DNA from 3 places in the Paeniclostridium hominis genome. Region 3 is predicted to be linked to each of the others. Evidence: a T-box and tRNA genes for the amino acid it is inferred to sense, from the RefSeq annotation. Region 3 holds a T-box; the other regions hold tRNA genes.
What was found. A T-box is a leader RNA that pairs with one kind of tRNA and senses whether it is charged. The one in region 3 lies ahead of serS (serine--tRNA ligase), so its partner is inferred to be a tRNA-Ser.
Positions count from the first base shown of each region.

Region 1: it encodes a tRNA-Ser, which carries the amino acid that the T-box ahead of serS (serine--tRNA ligase) is inferred to sense. The anticodon was not compared.
Region 2: it encodes a tRNA-Ser, which carries the amino acid that the T-box ahead of serS (serine--tRNA ligase) is inferred to sense. The anticodon was not compared.

Region 1 is NZ_JACRWD010000001.1:596,193-599,488, reverse strand. Features, by position in the region: gene H8891_RS02840 (DEAD/DEAH box helicase) at 1-1,429, opposite strand, end outside; gene H8891_RS02835 (hypothetical protein) at 1,503-1,673, opposite strand; tRNA gene H8891_RS02830 (tRNA-Ser) at 1,849-1,937, opposite strand; gene H8891_RS02825 (ligand-binding sensor domain-containing protein) at 2,058-3,296, opposite strand, start outside.
Region 2 is NZ_JACRWD010000004.1:102,187-105,482, forward strand. Features, by position in the region: gene H8891_RS11025 (lipoate--protein ligase family protein) at 1-254, shown strand, start outside; gene H8891_RS11030 (CooT family nickel-binding protein) at 409-600, shown strand; gene H8891_RS11035 (DUF3842 family protein) at 647-1,063, shown strand; gene H8891_RS11040 (hypothetical protein) at 1,080-1,367, shown strand; tRNA gene H8891_RS11045 (tRNA-Ser) at 1,485-1,575, shown strand; gene H8891_RS11050 (ribonuclease H-like domain-containing protein) at 1,607-2,524, opposite strand; gene H8891_RS11055 (ATP-dependent helicase) at 2,603-3,296, shown strand, end outside.
Region 3 is NZ_JACRWD010000015.1:6,376-9,671, forward strand. Features, by position in the region: gene H8891_RS14675 (nucleoside deaminase) at 1-56, opposite strand, end outside; gene serS (serine--tRNA ligase) at 259-1,542, opposite strand; T-box leader at 1,679-1,900, opposite strand; gene H8891_RS14685 (mechanosensitive ion channel family protein) at 1,982-2,845, opposite strand; gene H8891_RS14690 (hypothetical protein) at 3,002-3,223, opposite strand.

The DNA of each region.
Region 1 (3,296 bases), on a different contig from region 3:
TCTTTTCTATTTTATCAGGTAATTCTTTAATAACCTCTTTTTTAGTTCTTCTCAATATGAATGGTTTAATTAAATTTTTTAATTTATTTGTATTATCAGAGTTAATAAATCTATTTTTAAATTCTGTCTTATCATATAAGTATCCTGGCATAATAAAGTCAAATATAGACCATAACTCTAATAAATTATTTTCTATTGGTGTTCCCGTTAGTGCAAATCTTACCTTAGAATTTATACACTTAATAGTTTTAGTTATTATTGCATCTGGATTTTTTATATTTTGAGCCTCATCTATTATACAATAATCAAATATTTTATTTTTATATTTTTCTAAATCATTTCTTATTGTTGAATATGTAGTTAATATAACATCATATTTATTTGATTTGTCAATTATTTCTTCTCTTTTTTTCTTATCCCCATGAACTATTCCCAATTTTATATTAGGTGCGAATTTATCAAATTCACTTTTCCAGTTATATATAAGTGAAGTTGGAGTTATTATTATACTCTTTGAATTTTTGTTGTTCATAATAAAAGCTATCGTTTGGAGAGTTTTTCCAAGTCCCATCTCATCAGCTAATATTCCCCCGAATTTATAATAACTTATATTATTAAACCAATTAACACCTTCTTTTTGATAATATCTTAATATGTCTTTTAATTCATTAGGTATATTAAATTCATATTTTTTATCATTATCAAATTTACTTGTTATTCTTTCTATATATTCTTTTCCAGTTATAAAATTTATATTATTTTCCTTTATATAATTATCTATGTATATAGCTTTGTTACTTTCAATCTTAATGTTATCAATTTCATCTGATGTTTTAATTATATCTATTAATTCTAGAATGTCTTTAATATCTTTATTATGCAAATCTAAATATGTTGATTCTTTTATCTTATATAGTCGTTTATTTTCCTTGAATGCATTGTATATATCAATATATCTAGATTTATTAAAATTACCTATTTTAAAAGAAAAGTTTAGATTATTATTTTTGTCATTATATATGCTTGCACTAATTTTTACATCTACATAATTTATTTCGTTAGCATTAAATTTAGGTGCTTTAGCATTTTTTTGTAACTTATTTTTTGCTAAATCGTCTATACATTTAAAAACTGTAGCTACCATATGCTTGCATATAAATGTATTATTTTCACTACTTTTACTCAACCAATCATTGCAGTCACAACTTGTATTTACAAGCCTATGTGTCTTATCATTAACCACAACCAGCGTAGTATTTAGCTCATTATAAAAGTCATTAGCTACTGTAGCATAAAAATTTATATTGTCATTTTCTTTTTTTATATAACTATTGCTGACTAAATTATTTTTATACATCATAACTCCAGCATTATGCCTATTTTTTTCAGTATTATTTTCGATAATTGTTTTTAAAGTGCTTATTTTCAAAATTATCACCTCCATTTATATTATAAAATATATAAGACCTGTATATATACAGGTCTTATATGTTTTATCTAACTTATCTATTTTTTATATGTTTTTTTATTTTATCTAAATTTAAATATAAATATAAATTCTTAGATGCATTATCTGATTCTCCACTTATTGTATCTAGGTTATTTAAAAATAAATTATTATATACCTCATATTTTAATGAATTTGTATTATGTTTTTTATTTTTATTTTCCATAAATACAACCCTTTCATATTATCGAGTATTTTATAATTTATTTTACGCTATAGCATCAATAATATACAATTTGTAAAAACTTACTTTACATTTATATTTAGTTTTTAATAGTTTAGAATTAATGTAAATTTTTTACAAACGAAAAAAGCACCTAAATAATAGGTACTTTACTAACTGGCGGAGAGGGTGGGATTCGAACCCACGGCCCCTTTCGGAGTCACTGGTTTTCAAGACCAGCTCCTTAAACCACTCGGACACCTCTCCGTATTCCATTAACTTATGTATATAATATATCATATATTAGTGTTTTTTGTAAATACTTTTTTATAATTTTATTATTAATTTATTTAAAAAGCGAATACTTTAATTAGTATCCGCTTTTAATTATATTTGCTCTACATTAGATTCTACATATTTATTTTCATCTTCTATATTAGGATTTACAGGAAGTATTATTACAAAATTACTACCTTCTCCAACTTTACTTTCTACATAGATTTCACCTTTATGAAGTTTAATTATATGATTAGTTATAGTAAGGCCTAATCCACTACCACCTTTAACTTCATTGTTTAAATCCACGACTTGACTAAATCTATCAAATATAACTTTATGATATTTTTCATCTATTCCAATTCCAGTATCTAAAACACTAATCATGACTTTATCTTCTAAATCTTTAATCGTTATAGTTATATTTCCACCTTCTGGTGTAAATTTAGCCGCATTTCCAACTAAATTAACAATACACCTTTCTATTTCATGACTATCACACATTATTGTTTTTTCTTCTATTTCTGGATCTATTATTAAATGTATTCCTTTTGTCTTTACATAATCTATTAAAGTTAAAGCAGTTTCTTCAACTAAATATACTATATCGGTTTCTTTTAAAGAAATAACATACATATCATTTTGCAACTTAGTACTATCTACTATATTGTTTATAAGATTTAATAATCGTTTACAATTTCGCTGTGATACATCTATATAGTGACCCAAGTTTTGTTTTTTTATATCTCCATCTTTTCTTATCAATCCATTTATTAATTGATTAGTACTACTTATAACATTTAATGGTGTTCTTAATTCATGAGATAAATTCACAAAATAACTATTTTTATTTCTCTCTAGTTTTATATTTTTATTTAATAAAATTGTGTTTCTTTCCATTTCTTCTCTTAGCCTTAAAGTTTTCTTTTGTACTAATCTATCTAATCTTTTAACTTTATTTTTATGATTTATTATAAATATAATTATTGCTAATATATATATAACACAAGCATATCCACTTAACCAAAATGGAGGTTTTATAGTAAACTCAACTTGTTTTTCATCACTTATATTTCCACTTGAATCTATAGCTTTAACTTTAAATGTATATTTTCCTGGCGGTAAATCATTATATGTAACATGATTATCCTTAGTTCTTACAACATTTTTGCTTGTTCCTTCTAGACTATATTCATATGTTGTATTTTGAAAACTTGAATAGTTTGATGTAAAGAATTTGATAGTTATAATATCAGTATTTTCATTAAATTTCATTTTATCTATATTACAATACTCTTTGTTATTTATAATAAATCTATCAAATATTAAGTTAGGCTTTTCTCCTGATTT
Region 2 (3,296 bases), on a different contig from region 3:
TTGAAGTTATAAAAACTAAAACTCCAGAGTTAAAAGAAAGAGCAAAGAAATTTACTTTAAGTAAAGCTAGTGGTATTGAAAATGAATTAGGAAAAAATGTTGATATTACAAGTTTGGAGAATTCATTGATTAAAGGCTTTGAAGATGTGTTTAATGTAAGTTTTGAAGAAGATGGTATAAGTGATTATGAATATGAATTAGCTAATGAATTATATGAAAAATATATATCTGAAGAATATTTAAATAAAAGGTAAATAATGTAGATTAATCAATTGACTTTGCATTATTTTCAATGATATACTCAAAGTAGATAGTTAACTGAAATCATGAAGGTTTCTTTGAGGGACTTGAAGTGCCTTGAAGAAATCTTTTTTTGATATAAAAATAGATTAAAAGGGGGAAGGTATTATGTGTGAATCAGCAGCTTATGTTATAAGGGGAGAAAAACTTGAAAGAGTTATGGACAATGTAGTGAGCATAGACCCATATGAAGGAAAAGTATATCTTACAGATTTATTAGGAGATCAAAAAATAATAGATGGAGAAATAAAAGAAATAAAACTTATGGATCACAAAATAATAATAAATGAATCTAAGTAAAATATGTAAAGCTTATATAGCGATGGATAAAACAAGGAGATAAATTATGGTAATAGCAGTTATTGATGGTATGGGTGGAGGAATAGGAGCTCAAATAGTAACATCTTTAAGAGAAGAATTACCATCCTATATAGAAATCTATGCACTAGGGACTAACTCAATAGCAACAAGTTCAATGATGAAATCACATGCAAATAAGGGAGCAACAGGAGAAAATGCTATAATTGTTTCTACAAAAAAGGCAAGTATAGTTGTAGCACCTATATCTGTAGTTATACCTAATTCTATGATGGGAGAAGTGACATCTAAAATAAGTGAATCTATAGCAACGAGTGAGGCATTAAAAATACTTTTACCTATTATGCCGGAAGACATAGAGATGGTAGGTTTAGAAGGAAAGCCATTAGCACTTTTAATTAAAGATGCAGTTAAATTAATAAAAAAAGAATTTAATATAAAATAACTTGGGGGAGATTAATATGATTTTAAATAAAGATAGTATTAGATATCATCATGGAACGCATGATCATGAACATGGTCATCATCATTCTCATGGATCATCACAAGAAAATAAAGATGAAAAGACTTTAAATATACTTTTAGTGCATTGGGTAAATCATAATGAATCTCATGAAGAAGGATTTAGAGAATGGGTAGATAAAGCAAGAGAAATGGGTAAAGAGGAAACTGCGGTTAATATAGAAAAAGCTATAGAATGTTTAAGACAAGCAAACGAAAATTTATTAGAAGCTAAAAGGCATATGTAATAATAAATGGGAGGTATACTCCCTTTTATTATTACATAAATTTAAATAAAATTTTACAAAAAACGTTGACAGATTAATATTAAGATTATATAATTTAAATATAGTAATGATGAATACGGAGAAGTACTCAAGTGGCTCAAGAGGATCCCCTGCTAAGGGATTAGGCTGGGTAACCGGTGCGAGGGTTCGAATCCCTCCTTCTCCGCCAGTTAAGACTGTTGATAAAATCAACAGTCTTTTTAATTTATATAATTAAATTCTTTAGAAAATATATATTTAGATAAAGCTAATATATTTTCAGTTATAAATTCATCATTTATTTTGATTGGGATAATAGATCCTAAATTATAAAATAAAATTTTACTATAATTAGAATCTATTGCAGTATGAAGATTAATGTTAAGATATAAGTTGTATTCATCAGATACAATATTATAGTCTTCACTAAATAAGTTTATATTTAAATTAAACTTATCATTAGATATAAAAGTTAGATTTAATGTTGATTTAGAAATTTTATATTTAGTTAATAAAATTTTATATACAATTTCATTTATTGATATATTTATATAATCAAGTTTTTCATCTAAAACATCTCTAATTTTAAATATTTTACCTAAATAAAAAATATCCTCATAATTATGTAGTAATATTTTCTTTTTTAATAACTTATCTTTAGTTAAAACAAATTCTTTATATAATTTAACACTTTCTTTTCCCGATATAGTATCTTCTCTTTCTATACCTAGGTATTTTTCTATAGTTTTTAGTTTACAATCAGATAGAGATAGTTTTTCCTTATAAGGCTTTATAAGGCGTAAAATATCAATATCTTTAGATTTATCCATATTATAATCAATTTTATGTTTTTCAAATCTAGAGTTTAAAAAAGGTATATCAAAAGAAATTCCATTGAAGGTTACATGTCCTTTGAAATTTTTTATATCTTCTATGAAAGTTAATAATATATCTTTTTCTTTTTCCTCTGATGAAGCAAAGTATTGTTTTATTATAGTTTTATTTTTATGATTATAAAGGATACCTATTAAAATTACTTTAGAAAATTTAGGACTTAATCCTGTAGTTTCTATATCGAATACGAAGTGATTTTCAGGTATATCTATTAAATCATCTAAAGTTTTAGTAATAACTTGCATAGTGCTACTCCTTTTTAAAAAATATGATATATAATATTAATTATAAAATAATATAAAGATAGTTCAAGGTGATAAATTATGATAGATATAAATAAATTAAATGACAATCAAAAAAGTGCTGTTATGCATATAGACGGACCTTGTATGGTTTTAGCTGGACCAGGATCGGGAAAAACTAGGGTGATAACATATAGAATAGTTAATATGGTTTTAAATAATAATATAAATCCTAAAACTATTTTAGCTATTAGTTTTACAAAAGCATCATCTACAGAAATGAAAAACAGAGCTATTAGTTTAAGTAATGATGTTAGATTAAACAGTGTAAACTATGGAACATTCCATTCTGTATTTTTTAGAATACTAAGATTCTTTGAAAAATATGAGTTAGATTGTATACTGGATGAAAAGAGTAAGAAGTTTGCTATAAAAGGAATTTTAAAAAATTTAAACGTAGAAAATGCAGAAGATGATGATACTATACTAAGTGTTATAAATGAAATATCTTATGTGAAAAATGAGCTAATGGATAAATCTGATTTTGATTCTGAGATACTTAGCAAGGATGAGTTTATAAAAACTTACAATATGTATGAGGAGTATAAAGAAAGTTTAAACAAAATTGACTTTGATGATATGCTTATAAAAACATATTACTTATTAAAAAATAATAAAAGAGTTTTGGATAGAGTAAGAAATGTATATAGATATATTTTAGTAGATGAATTTCAAGATATAAATAAAGTACAGTTTGAGGTTCTAAAACTAATTT
Region 3 (3,296 bases):
TCATAAGCTTTATATGCTTCTTTTATTGCTTCATTCATATAAAACGACTTATCCATGCTTCCTCCTAAAACTTATAACATATTTAATATTACCATAATTAAATTTATAATTCAACTCAAATTTAAATTCATATTCTTCTATAATATTACAAATTCTTACTAGAATTTAATCTAAATTATATTAAGTTTATATCTTATAAAACAATAAGGAGCTTAAATTTTTAAGCTCCTTACTTAAATATATTTTTAATATTTAATATTATAATTCTTCTTTTTTGATAACATCAACACCCATATATGGTCTTAATACTTCTGGAACTACTACAGATCCATCTGGTTGTTGATAGTTTTCTAATATAGCAGCTAGACATCTTCCTACTGCTAATCCAGATCCATTTAATGTATGAACATATTCAGCTTTAGCTTTTTTATCTCTCTTGAATCTTATACCAGCTCTTCTAGCTTGGAAATCTTCAAAGTTTGAACAAGAAGATATTTCAACATATCTGTTATAACTTGGCATCCAAACTTCTAAGTCATATTTAAATGCAGCTGTAAATCCTAAGTCTCCTGTACATATTCTAACTACTCTATATGGTAATCCTAACATTTGTAACATAGTTTCTGCATCATTTGTTAATTTTTCTAACTCTTCATAAGATTCTTCAGGTTTAACAAATTTAACTAATTCAACTTTATTGAATTGATGTTGTCTAACTAATCCTCTTGTATCTCTACCTGCAGAACCTGCTTCTGATCTAAAGCATGGTGTGTATGCACAGTATTTTATTGGTAATTGATCTACTGATAATATTTCATCTCTATGTATATTTGTTACTGGTACTTCTGCTGTTGGTATTAAGAAGTAGTCAAGTCCTTCTAATTTGAACATATCTTCTTCAAATTTTGGAAGTTGTCCAGTTCCTATAAAGCTTGCTCTATTTGCCATGAAAGGAGGTAATACTTCAGTGTATCCATGCTTTTCAGTATGAGTATTTAAGAAGAAGTTTATTAAAGCTCTTTCAAGTCTAGCTCCTAATCCTTTATATAAAGTAAATCTTGATCCTGTTATTTTTCCTGCAGTTTCAAAATCTAATATTCCTAATCCTGTTCCTATATCCCAGTGAGCTTTGTTTTCATAATCAAACTTAGTAGGTTCTCCCCAAGTTCTTATTTCAACATTATCTTCATCAGTTGTTCCTTGTGGAACATCAGGGTGAGGAACGTTAGGTATTCTCATTAATCTATATTCTAATTCCCCTTCTACCTCTTTAACTTTTTCATCTACACCTTTTATCTTGTCAGATAATTCTTTTAACTTAGCCTTTGCTTCAGTTACATCTACACCTTCTTTTATTAATTGAGGTATTTTTTTAGATTCTACATTTAATTCATTTTTCATAACTTCAACTTCTTGAAGTAATTCTCTTCTTCTATTGTCTAATTCAACTACAGCATCAAGGTCAAATTCTTTTTCTCCTCTTACTTGCATTGCTTTTTTTATTTCATCTAAATTTTCTCTGATTCTTTTTATATCTAGCATTTTTTCTTCCTCCTGTTTTTAATATTTTTTATATTTATTTTCATGAAAATAACGTTAACCCTGTTGATATTACGGCAATTTTATTACAGATAGTTCTTGTATTTCTGTATACAAAAAAAGACCTTCGTACCCTCAAAAAAGGGACGAAAGTCTTGTTATCCGCGTTGCCACCCTAGTTGTTTATATTATAAAAATATAAACCTCTTAAATCCTGTAACGTAGGTATACGACTAATCTTACTGTTAATTCCGATTAGTAGCTCCGGAATGGATTCAAAAACCATTGCAATGAGTTCTCACCAGCCACTCACTCTCTGAATACAAACTTGCTTTTTACTATTTTCCTTCATAGCTTTATTGGTTGTTCTATTTGTTAATCATTATATTATATATATTATCAACTTTCAATACTAATATTCAAAAATTTTATTATTTTTTTATTAGTTTTTAGAATCATCTTCTGTATTTTTATAGTATATAACTCTTGAAGGGAATGGTATTTCAATATTATTTTCATCAAATTTTTCTTTAACTTTTTCCATAATATCAAAGTATACACTCCAGTAATCATCAGTCTTAACCCATGGTCTTGCAACTATTTTCATAGAGCTATCTGCTAATGTACTAAGTCCTATAATTGGCTTTGGATCTTTTAATATTCTTTTATCTTCTTTAAAGATTTTATCTAAAACATTTTTTACAAATTTTATATCACTATCATATGAAACATCAAATGAAAAATCTATTCTTCTTTTATCTTGATGAGTATAGTTAATTATATTGTCACTAGTCAATTTAAAGTTTGGAACTATTATAGCTTTATTGTCTGGTGTCTTTAATACAGTACTAAAAATTTGTATATCAGAAACTGTTCCTTCAACTCCAGATCCACATATATAATCTCCCGTTTTAAATGGTTGGAAGAATAATATAATCATTCCTGATCCTAAATTAGATAGTATTTCCTTGAATGCTAAACCTAATGATAACCCGATTACTCCTAATAAAGAAACCATTACAGTCATTACTGATTGTACCGGAAAGTTAATAATCTCCAAACACGTCATAACTACCATTACTATCCCTGTTACATAAATACCATAGGAAATAAAGTTAGCGACCCCTCTTTCAACATTATATTTTAATATAAAATTTTTACTATATTTTTTTACCATTTTACATGCGTATAACCCTATGATTAAAAGTATAATCGCATATATTAATTTAGGCCCACTATTTTTAACCGCATGAAAAAATGTCTCTACTGTTTGCTGAGATACTTGCGATGTAGATCCCACCATCATATAATCAACCTCCTTAATTTACATAATATTTAGTTATATCAAGTTATTATATATCTTTTTACAAAGTTTTTAAACATTATACTTCATTTTTCAACGTTTTATAAATTTAATTTGAATTTTTTATCACAAAAAAAACTATGCATATATGCATAGTTTTTATATTGTTTCGCAAGAATTAAATGAATTACAATTATTTATATCACTAACAAATTTATCTATATCATGAATATTACTATTTCCTGAAAAAGCAACTTTTATATTTGAAATATCATCATTTATAGGTCCTTGTTCTATAGACTCTATAATTAAATTATTATTATCTGCTAAATTAATAATATCTAGAATGTTACCTCTACACATTTGAATGCTAAATTTCATTTAACCTACCCCCCTTTAATATCTTTAATAAAAGATATGTATAAGGGTTTATGAATATGTAATCTTTTTCGTA